One region of the Streptomyces sp. NPDC058326 genome, then DNA from elsewhere that is predicted to be linked to it. Evidence: riboswitches for the same ligand, from Rfam matches in the RefSeq annotation. Region 1 holds a riboswitch; the other holds the start of a gene.
The links. Region 1 has a riboswitch for cyclic di-AMP ahead of ACFVYX_RS33385 (M23 family metallopeptidase). Riboswitches for the same ligand answer to the same signal wherever they lie in the genome.
Positions count from the first base shown of each region.

Region 2: linked by a shared signal. The riboswitch ahead of ACFVYX_RS04745 (peptidoglycan DD-metalloendopeptidase family protein) and the one ahead of ACFVYX_RS33385 (M23 family metallopeptidase) in region 1 are both predicted to bind cyclic di-AMP.

Region 1 is NZ_JBHVZO010000029.1:21,668-26,374, reverse strand. Features, by position in the region: gene ACFVYX_RS33395 (MFS transporter) at 1-722, shown strand, start outside; gene ACFVYX_RS33390 (PP2C family protein-serine/threonine phosphatase) at 967-2,178, shown strand; cyclic di-AMP (ydaO/yuaA leader) riboswitch at 2,380-2,526, shown strand; gene ACFVYX_RS33385 (M23 family metallopeptidase) at 2,538-3,674, shown strand; gene ACFVYX_RS33380 (aldo/keto reductase) at 3,964-4,707, shown strand, end outside.
Region 2 is NZ_JBHVZO010000002.1:425,552-430,258, reverse strand. Features, by position in the region: gene ACFVYX_RS04755 (TetR/AcrR family transcriptional regulator) at 1-507, shown strand, start outside; gene ACFVYX_RS04750 (SGNH/GDSL hydrolase family protein) at 546-1,340, opposite strand; gene ACFVYX_RS04745 (peptidoglycan DD-metalloendopeptidase family protein) at 1,512-2,522, opposite strand; cyclic di-AMP (ydaO/yuaA leader) riboswitch at 2,527-2,714, opposite strand; gene ACFVYX_RS04740 (tyrosine-protein phosphatase) at 3,075-3,896, shown strand; gene ACFVYX_RS04735 (DUF6126 family protein) at 3,906-4,061, opposite strand; gene ACFVYX_RS04730 (helix-turn-helix domain-containing protein) at 4,118-4,707, opposite strand, start outside.

The DNA of each region.
Region 1 (4,707 bases):
TGGCCCTGACGGGGGTGTCGTTCCGGCTGACCTGCCTGGTGGCGGCCGTGCTCTTCGCGGGACTGACCCTTGTCCAGCTCAGGTACATGCCCGTACGGGGCGGGAGGACGGCGCCCGCCGCGGAGGAGCGGGGGCAGTTCCGCACGGTCCTCACCCACCGCACCTTCTGGTTCTTCTCGCTCGCGATGACCGGCTCGTACGTGCTGTCCTTCCAGGTCTATCTGGCGCTGCCGCTCGCGGCGGGCGGCACGGGGCCCACGACGGCGCTGTTCGTCGTCTCGGCCCTGGTCGCGCTCGCCGGGCAGCTGCGGATCACCGCCTGGTGCCGGCGCCGCCTGAGCCGTGAGCGGTGTCTCGTCCTCGGGCTGGGCCTGATGGGCGTGGCCTTCCTGGCGCCGGCTGCCCTGGGCAGGGGCCTGGTGGGGCTGCTGCTGTGCGCGGCGGTCCTGGCCGTCGCGAACGCGGTGCTCTACCCGTACGAGATGGACACCGTCGTCGCTCTCTCCCGGGGGCGCTGGGTGGCCACCCACTACGGGCTCTACAACACGGTGTGCGGGGTCGGCATCACCCTCGGGAACCTGGGCACGGGCGCGCTGCTCGACGTGACGGGGTGGTCGGCGGCGCCGTGGCTGGCGCTCTGCGCGGTGGGCCTGGGCTGCGCGGCGGCGATGGCGCTGCTCGCCCGGGGCGGCCGCCTCGCGGAGGGAGCGGTGACGGGCTGAGGCCGGTTGGGGCGGCCTGGGGCGCGCCGGGGTGAGGCCGGCGGGGGCGGCCCTGAGGCGGGCCCGGGTGAGACGGGTTGAGACGGGCCCGGGTGAGACGGGCCCGGGCCCGCGGGGTCTTTCCGGTCGTCCCGGGCCGTACGCCAGTCGGCCCCGTGCGAGTCGCCGCCCGGCGTGGGGGCGGCCACCCTGGGAGAGAGCGGTACGGACCGCGGCCGGGTACGGACCGGGCAGGAGAGCACAGGTGGGGCACCCCCTAGGAGCGGGCGACGGCGGGCGGCGGGGCGGTGACGGCCGCCGCTCGTACGGGCGCGCCCGGCAGTTCATCCGGGCCCTGCCGCCCCTGGTCATCGCCGGCGGGGTCGTCTTCGACGTACTGACACCGCCCGCGTACACCGCGGCGCCGCTCTTCTCCGCCGCCCCGCTGATCGCCGCGCCCTTCTTCTCCACCCTCACGACGCTCCTCACCGGGATCGCCGCCGTCCTCGCCTCCGTCGGACTCCACCTCTACAACGGCACCGCCGACGAGATCCCGTCCCTGACCGAGACCCTGACGGTCGTCACCGTCTCGGCGCTGGCCCTCCTCATCAGCCGGGTCGTGCGCCGCAGCGGCGAGCGGCTCGCCTCGGCGCGGGTCATCGCGGAGACCGCGCAGAAGGCCGTGCTGCCGACGCCCGCGGAGCGGATCGGCGGGCTGCAGTGCGCGGCCCGGTACGAGGCGGCGCAGGCGGACGCGTTCATCGGCGGCGACCTGTTCGCCGTCCAGGACACCCCCTACGGGGTGCGGCTCGTCGTCGGGGACGTCCGGGGCAAGGGCATGGAGGCGGTCGAGGCCGTCGCCGTCGTCATCGGCGCCTTCCGGGAGGCGGCCGAGCAGGAGCGGAGCCTGGAGGGTGTGGCGCAGCGCCTCGAACGGGCGCTGGCCCGCGAGGGCACCCGCAGGGACGGGCTCGACGCCGTCGAGGGGTTCACCACCGCCGTCCTGGCCGAGATCCCGCGCGAGGACGGGAGCGGTACCTTCGACGGTTTCGTACGGGTCGTCAACCGGGGCCATCCACCCCCGCTGATGCTGTACGCGGACGGGCGCCTGGACACGCTGGAGCCGACCGAGCCGGCGCTGCCGCTCGGCATGGGAGATCTGGCGGTGTGGCCGGACCGTGCCGAGGGGCGGCCGTACCCGCCGGGCGCGACGCTGCTCTTCTACACCGACGGCCTCTCGGAGGCACGGAACGCGGCGGGTGTCTTCTACGACCCCGGGTCCCGCCTCGCCGGCCGGATCTTCCCGGGGCCCGAGGAGCTCCTCGACGCGCTGGTGGACGACGTGCGGCTGCACACGGGCGGCGGGGCGACGGACGACATGGCGCTGCTCGCGCTGAGCCGTCCCGCGAGGGGGCAGCAGGAGCGGCGGCGCACGATGCCGGTGGTCCCGCCTGCCGGGCCCGGTCACCGGTCGTAGTCGAGAGGTGTCGCTGCGATAACAATTGACATAACGTCAGGTCCGGCAGGTTTCGCCGGCGCGCGCTGAAGGGGGGTCAACTCGGGCCATTCGCGCACAATCCCATGAATGATCAAGGGGAGCGGCTTGGAATCGGCACCCCCTGTCTATTAACGTTCGATAACGCAGCGCGGTCGTCCCAGCCGCCGCAAGAGGCGGCACCGTGCGCACGCGCCGAATCCTGAAAAGGAACCGGGGAACCACCAATTGGGGTGAATCGGGCCTTTCGCACCTGTGCGACCGTGCCCGTAGGAGACCTTCCTGCTCCGAACCCGTCAGCTAACCCGGTAGGCGAGAAGGAAGGAAAGGAGCGCCCCTTCGTGGCGTCCAACACCCCCGTACCCGAAGCTCCCTTCGACGCCTTCGGTGGTGGTGCGGGTCCCGCCGCCCCGGACACCGAGTGGAACCCCACCGAGGATTCCCTCCGCGCCAACCGCTCCGGCGGCCGGCACCGGGTCGTCAAGCAGCGCTCCAACTTCGCCCGCTCCTCCACCGTCCTCGGCGTCGGCGTCATCGCGGCCGTCGGCGCGGGCGGCCTCGCCACCGCGCAGGAGAAGCCGCCGGTGGCCATCTCGCTCCCGGACCTTCCGGACCTCGGCCTGCCGGACGCCCACGACCTTCCCGGTGTCGGTGACCTCCTCCCGGACGAGGACGCGGACACGGTCTCGGGTGACGACATGGCGGCCGCCGACGCGGTCCGCTCCAACCCCAACCCGCTCACCGCCGCCGCGTACACCACCGTCGACGACGAGCGGACCGGGGCGACCGCCGAGCAGGCCACGCGCGCGGCGACCGGCACGGCCGACGCCGGCGAGGCCCTGCGCGCACGCATCATGCAGCAGGCCGAGCAGCAGCAGGCATCCGCCGACGCCGCGGAGAAGGCCGCGGCGGAGAAGGCGGCGGCGGAGAAGGCAGCCGCGGAGGCCGAGGCCAAGGCCGAGGCCGCGGAGAAGGCGGCCGCCGAGGCGAAGGCGCAGGCCGAGGCGGAGGCCAAGGCCAAGGCGGAGGAGGAGGCAAGGGCGAAGGCCGAGGCCGAGCGCCTCGCGCAGCTCGCCGCGAGCTACTCGATGCCGCTCTCCTCGTACTCCCTCACCGCTGTGTACATGCAGTCCGGCTCCATGTGGTCCTCCGGCTACCACACGGGCCTCGACTTCGCGGCCCCCACCGGCACCCCCCTCAAGGCGGTCCACGGAGCCACCGTCAAGGAGGCCGGCTGGTCCGGCTCCTACGGTTACCGGATCGTCCTGGAGCTGGAGGACGGTACCGAGGTCTGGTACTGCCACCTGTCGTCCATGACGGTCGGCGTCGGCCAGACCGTGGGCACCGGCGAGACGATCGGCCGCGTCGGCGCCACCGGCAACGTCTCCGGCGCCCACCTCCACATGGAGGTGCACACGCCCGGCGGCGACGGCATCGACCCGGCGTCCTGGCTCCGCTCTAAGGGCCTGACGGTCTGAGATCGGCTGACGGGCGGGCCGATCATCCGGCGAATCGTCCGGCGGGCTGATCATCCGACGGTCCGAGCGGGCGTCGGTCCGGTCCGAGCGGGCGTCGGTCCGGTCCGAGCGGGCGTCGGTCCGGTCCGAGCGGGCGTCGGGCCGACCGGCCGCCGCTCCGGTCCGTCCGGCGGTCCGACCGGCCGCCGCTCCGTCGCTCGGGCTGCCGCTCCGTCGGTCAGGCTGCCGCGCCGTTCCTCGGGCCGCCGCCCGAGGAATAGGCCCGGCGGCGGGGAAGGTTTCTCACTCCATGACCTCTCTCCGCCCGCTGGGCAGTTCCGACCTGCACGTCTTCCCGCTCGCCCTGGGCGGCAACGTCTTCGGCTGGACCGCCGACGAGGCGCAGTCCTTCGCCGTCCTCGACGCCTACGCCGCCGCGGGCGGCAACTTCGTCGACTCCGCCGACGTCTACTCCGCCTGGGCCGAGGGCAACGAGGGCGGCGAGTCCGAGACCGTCATCGGCCGCTGGCTCGCCTCCCGGGGCAACCGTGACGACATCGTCGTCGCCACCAAGGTCGGCGCCCACCCCCGCTTCAAGGGGCTGTCCGCCACCACCATCAAGGCCGGCGCGGAGGAGTCACTGCGCCGCCTCGGCACCGACCGCATCGACCTCTACTACACGCACTTCGACGACGAGTCGGTCCCCGTCGAGGAGATCGTCACCGCCCTCGACCAGCTCGTGAAGGACGGCAAGGTCCGGGCCGTCGCGGCCTCCAACATCTCCCCGGAGCGGCTGCGGGCCTCCCTCGAATTCGCCGAAGCCGAGGGTCTCGCCCGGTACGTGGCCCTTCAGCCGCACTACAACCTGGTCTCCCGCGAGACCTACGAGGGCCCGCTTCTGAAGACCGTGGAGCAGGCCGGGCTCTCCGCCGTCCCGTACTACGGCCTCGCGGCCGGCTTCCTCACCGGCAAGTACCGTCCGGGCGCCACCGTCGACAGCGTCCGCGCCTCCGGTGCCGGCGGCCACCTGGACACCGAGCGGGGCCGGGCCGTG
Region 2 (4,707 bases), on a different contig from region 1:
GCCCTGGTGCTCTACCACTTCTCGTCCAAGGAACAGCTGGTCGCCGCCGCCTTCGCACACGCCGCCGAGGCCGATCTCACCCGGTTGCGCCGGATCCTCGGGCGCCGCTCCACGGCGGTGCGACGACTGCGGGCCGCGGTGCGCTGGTACGCGCCGACCGGTCAGGCCAAGGGGTGGCGCCTGTGGATCGAGGGCTGGGCGGCCTCGCTGCGCGACCCCGAGCTGCGCCGGGTCGCCGCCTCCCTCGACCAGGAGTGGAAGGCGGCGCTGGCCCGGGTGATCGCGGAGGGGAGCGCCGCCGGGGAGTTCGCCTGCGCGGACCCGGACGGGGCGGCCTGGCGGCTCACCGCCTTCCTCGACGGCCTCGCCGTCCAGACGACGGCGTACCACGGCTCTCTCTCCCGCACCGCGATGCTGCGCTGGGCGGACACCGCGCTCGTCCGGGAACTGAACCTGCCGGACGAGGCCGGAGGACCGCGCGCGGACGAGGAACCGGGCGAGGCCTGACCACGGTCCGGCCGTCACCGACGGGCTCAGAGGCGGGCTCAGAGGGGCATGAGGTCGGGGCGCTTGGCCTCCACGTGGTCCCCTGAGCTCTCGCCGCGCAGCCGGCGCCCGATCCAGGGCACGAGGTACTCCCTCGCCCACTGGATGTTGTCACGGCGCACTTCGAGCGTGCCGCGCGGCGGGACCGGCGGCCACGCCTGGTCGGGGTCGGCCGGCACCGGCAGGCCGAGGACCTGGGCGGCGCGCAGGGCGACCCGGGTGTGCCCCTCGGGCGAGAGGTGCAGCCGGTCGTCGTCCCAGGCCCGCCGGTCCTGGACGGACTTCAGGGACCACAGGTCGAGGACCGGGCAGTCGTATCGGTCCGCGATGGCCCGGACGTGGGCGGTGTAGGTGGCGATCTTGCCGCGCAGGTGCCGGAGGACGGGCACGTCACGGGTGTCGAAGCCGGTGGTCACCATGACCGTGCCGACGGCGGAGGTCAGTTCGGCGACGGCGCGCTCGAAGCGCTCGGCCACGTCGTCGGGGTCCGTGCCGGGGCGGATGATGTCGTTGCCGCCGGCGCAGAAGGTCACCAGGTCGGGGGCGAGTTCCTTCGCCCGGGGGACCTGTTCCGCCACGATCTGGTCGAGGAGGCGCCCGCGTACGGCCAGGTTGGCGTAGCGGAAGGCGTCGTGCTCCGGCAGCTGGTCGGCGAGCAGCACCGCGAAGCGGTCCGCCCAGCCGACGTACGTCCCGTCGGGCCCGGGGTCTCCGACGCCCTCGGTGAAGCTGTCACCGATCGCCGCGTACGACCCGAATGCGTTCTTGTCTCTTGATCTCGAATCGTCTGCCACGGGAGCACATCCTTCCCTTTCGGGTGTGACCTACGCGACCGTAAGGAGGGGTTGACGGTGCGTGACATATGCCACCGATAAAGAATGTGCCAAGCCGGAATAGAGCGGGGGGACATGCCGGTGGCCCGGCACAGGAGTGCCGGGCCACACGGGAGTTGACGGGCGTCGGGCTCAGATGGAGACGCCGTGCTGGCGCAGGTAGCCCAGCGGGTCGATGTCGGAGCCGTAGCTCGGCGAGGTGCGGATCTCGAAGTGCAGGTGCGGGCCGGTGGAGTTGCCGGTGGAACCGGAGAGACCGATCTGCTGGCCGCCGGTGACCGTCTGGCCGGACGAGACGGAGAGGGAGGAGAGGTGGGCGTACTGCGAGTAGTTGCCGTCGGCGTGCTGGATGACGACCTCGTTGCCGTACGCACCGCTCCAGCCGGCCGAGACGACCGTGCCGGCGCCGACGGCGCGGACGGTGGTGCCGGAGGAGGCGATGAAGTCGGCACCGGTGTGGTAGCCGGAGGACCACATGGAGCCGGAGGCGCGGTACGGGGTGGAGACGCCGCCACCGACCGGGGCGACCCAGCCGGACGCGGAGGTCGAGGCGCCGGAGGCGGAGGAGCCCGTGGACCGCGCGGGGGCGGCGTCCGGGGTCTGCGCGGCCGGGGCGGAGGAGCGCTCGGCGCCACGGGAGGCGCGCGGGGTGTCGCCGTTCTTCGAGGAGGGCGCGGCGGAGGTCTTCTGGCTGCTCCTGGGGGCGGCGGCCTTGGGCGCGGCGCTCTTCGGGGCGGCGGGCCTGGCGGTGTTCTTGGCGCCGAGCGTGAGCTTCATGCCGGGCAGGATGAGCGAGGGGTCCTCGCCGACGACCTGGCGGTTGTCGGCGTAGAGCTTCTGCCAGCCGCCCGCGAGGTGGTGCTCGGAGGCGATCTTCGACAGGTAGTCGCCCCGGACGACGGAGTACGTCTTCGGTGCGGCCTTCGTGGCGGTCGGCGCGGCCTGGACGGCGGCGGCCTTCACGTGGGCGGCGGCGGTGACGGCCTGGGCGGGGGCGGCGGCCGGGGCCGCCTGCTCGGCGGCGTGGGCCCCGGTGGCTCCGAGGAACGGGAGGGCGACGACGGCGCCTCCGGTACCGGCGGCGGCGATGCCGCGGGTGAGGCGGCTGGACTTCGTACGGCGGTGCTTACCCGTCGCGGGCATGGCGAATTCCTCTCCGGCGCCTGCGAGGTGAGCTGTCGGGTTCGGACTGGAGATGCCCGGCCGCGTTCTCACGCGGCTTCACCCCAAGCCGTCCTGCGTCGCGGGACCGGCGTACTTCCTGGGTCCCCCGCTCCTGCCACGCATGGGATGAGTGGAATTCCGGACGGTGGCAGGATTCGGCGGTCCGACCGGATTGACGGTGACGCTAGACGAGCGGGGTCGGCACGAACAAGCCACCGTTTTCCACCGGCTTTCTCCGCCGCCTCTTTCACCCGGAATTCCGGTCACCCTCCGTGGATGACGGCCCTTCGATTCCCGTTTTACGCAGGGGAATTGCTTCCGACTGTCGGCCACGATCCGTCACTTCTATGACCCTGCTCACGCACGGGAGCTCATCTCACCTGTAAACAGGGCGCGTTATACGTAAGGCCTCAATACGGACAGATCACCCATTCCAGTCCAGGGGGCTGCGCTGCCACCGTCCCGCCTGGATGATTGCCCCTGGAACCCATTCCGCGTCGGGCACCCGAACGTCGACCACCAGGAGCATCCGTGACGCAGCAGCTGCCGCAGGTCCCGCCCATCGAGCTGAACGAACCCGAGCTGGCCGAGGTACGCAACTTCCGGGACGTGGGCGGCCTGCCGACGACGGACGGGCGCGCCGTGCGCCCCGGCCGCCTCTTCCGCAGCGGCCACCTCGCCCACGCGACCGGGACGGACGTCGTCTTCCTCGACTCGCTGGGACTGCACACCGTCTTCGACTTCCGGAACCTGGCCGACCGGAAGGTCGAGGGCCCGGACGTCGAGCTGCCCGGCGTACGGAACGTGAACATACCCCTCAACGATCCGGCGGACGGCAAGGAGTTCTGGAAGCTGGTCCGCGACGGCGGCATCGAGCAGCTGCGGGAGATCCTCGGTGACGGCAAGGCCGCCGCCCGTATGTCCGAGTCGTACCGGAAGATGGTGATCGAGCGGACCGCCGAGCACAGCCGGATCCTGCACTCCATGGCGGAGGACAGCCTCCCCGCCCTGATGCACTGCGCGGCCGGCAAGGACCGCGCGGGGCTCTCCATCGCGATCACCCTGCTCGCCGTCGGAGTCGAGCGGGCGGCGATCGAGGACGACTACGTGAAGTCGAACGAGCCGCACCGCCGCTACAAGGTGCGCCGCGGCTCCACCGCTCCGGACGCCATGTCGCCCGAGGTGATGGAACTGCTGAGCCCCCTCTTCGACGCGCGGGTGGAGTATCTGCGAGGCGCCTTCGAGACGATCGAGGCGACCTGGGGCTCGGTGGACGGCTACCTCGCGGAGGGCCTGAAGCTGGCCCCGGAGACCCGTGAGCGGCTGAAGGAACGCCTGCTCACGGAGGCGTAGACCCGTCGGCTACTGGTTCTGCCCGCCGAGCATGAAGAGCAGATAGAGGAAGCCGGCGAAGAGGTGGCCTGCGATCAGATAGGCGAACAGACGGAGGACCAGCCCCTTGGGGAACTTGCCCTCTCCGCGCTCTTCACCAGTGACCGGTCGCGACTTGTCGGACATGTCTGCCCTTTCGGAAGGAATCGGAGGGAGTACGGAGGAACGGAGCGTCGCGGAGATCACCGCCGGTGGGCGGTCCCGTCGCCGAGGCACAGTTCGGCCGCGGGACTCTGCATCAGGGTGTGGACGAACAGCACCTCCGCCCCGCCGGCGGTGGCGGCGCCGATCCGGTGCGGGGTGAGCGAGTCGAAATGCGCGCTGTCCCCGGGGTCGAGGACGTGGACGGCCTCGCCGAGCGCCAGCCGCACCCGCCCCTCCAGGACGTGGATCCACTCCTCGCCCGGGTGGACACGCACGATGTCGGCCCGCGTCGCGTACGGCACATGGACCCGCAGGCACTGCAGGGCCCGCCCGGCGCCGCCCGCCTGGCGGTAGATCCAGCCGTCGGCCTCGACGGGTTCGGAGCGGCCGGCCCGGACGACGGGGTCACGCTCGGGCGGCGCCTCGCCGAGGAGCTCGGAGACCGTCGTACCGTAGATGCGGGCGAGGGCGAGCAGCATCGGCAGCGAGGGCTGCCGGTTTCCGGTCTCCAGGCGTGAGAGGTGGGCCGGCGAGAGGCCGGCCCGCTGGGCGGCGGCCTCCAGGGTGAGCCCCCGGCGGCGGCGCAGGGCCCGCAGCTGCGGGGCGACGCCCGGCAGGGCGCCCGGGG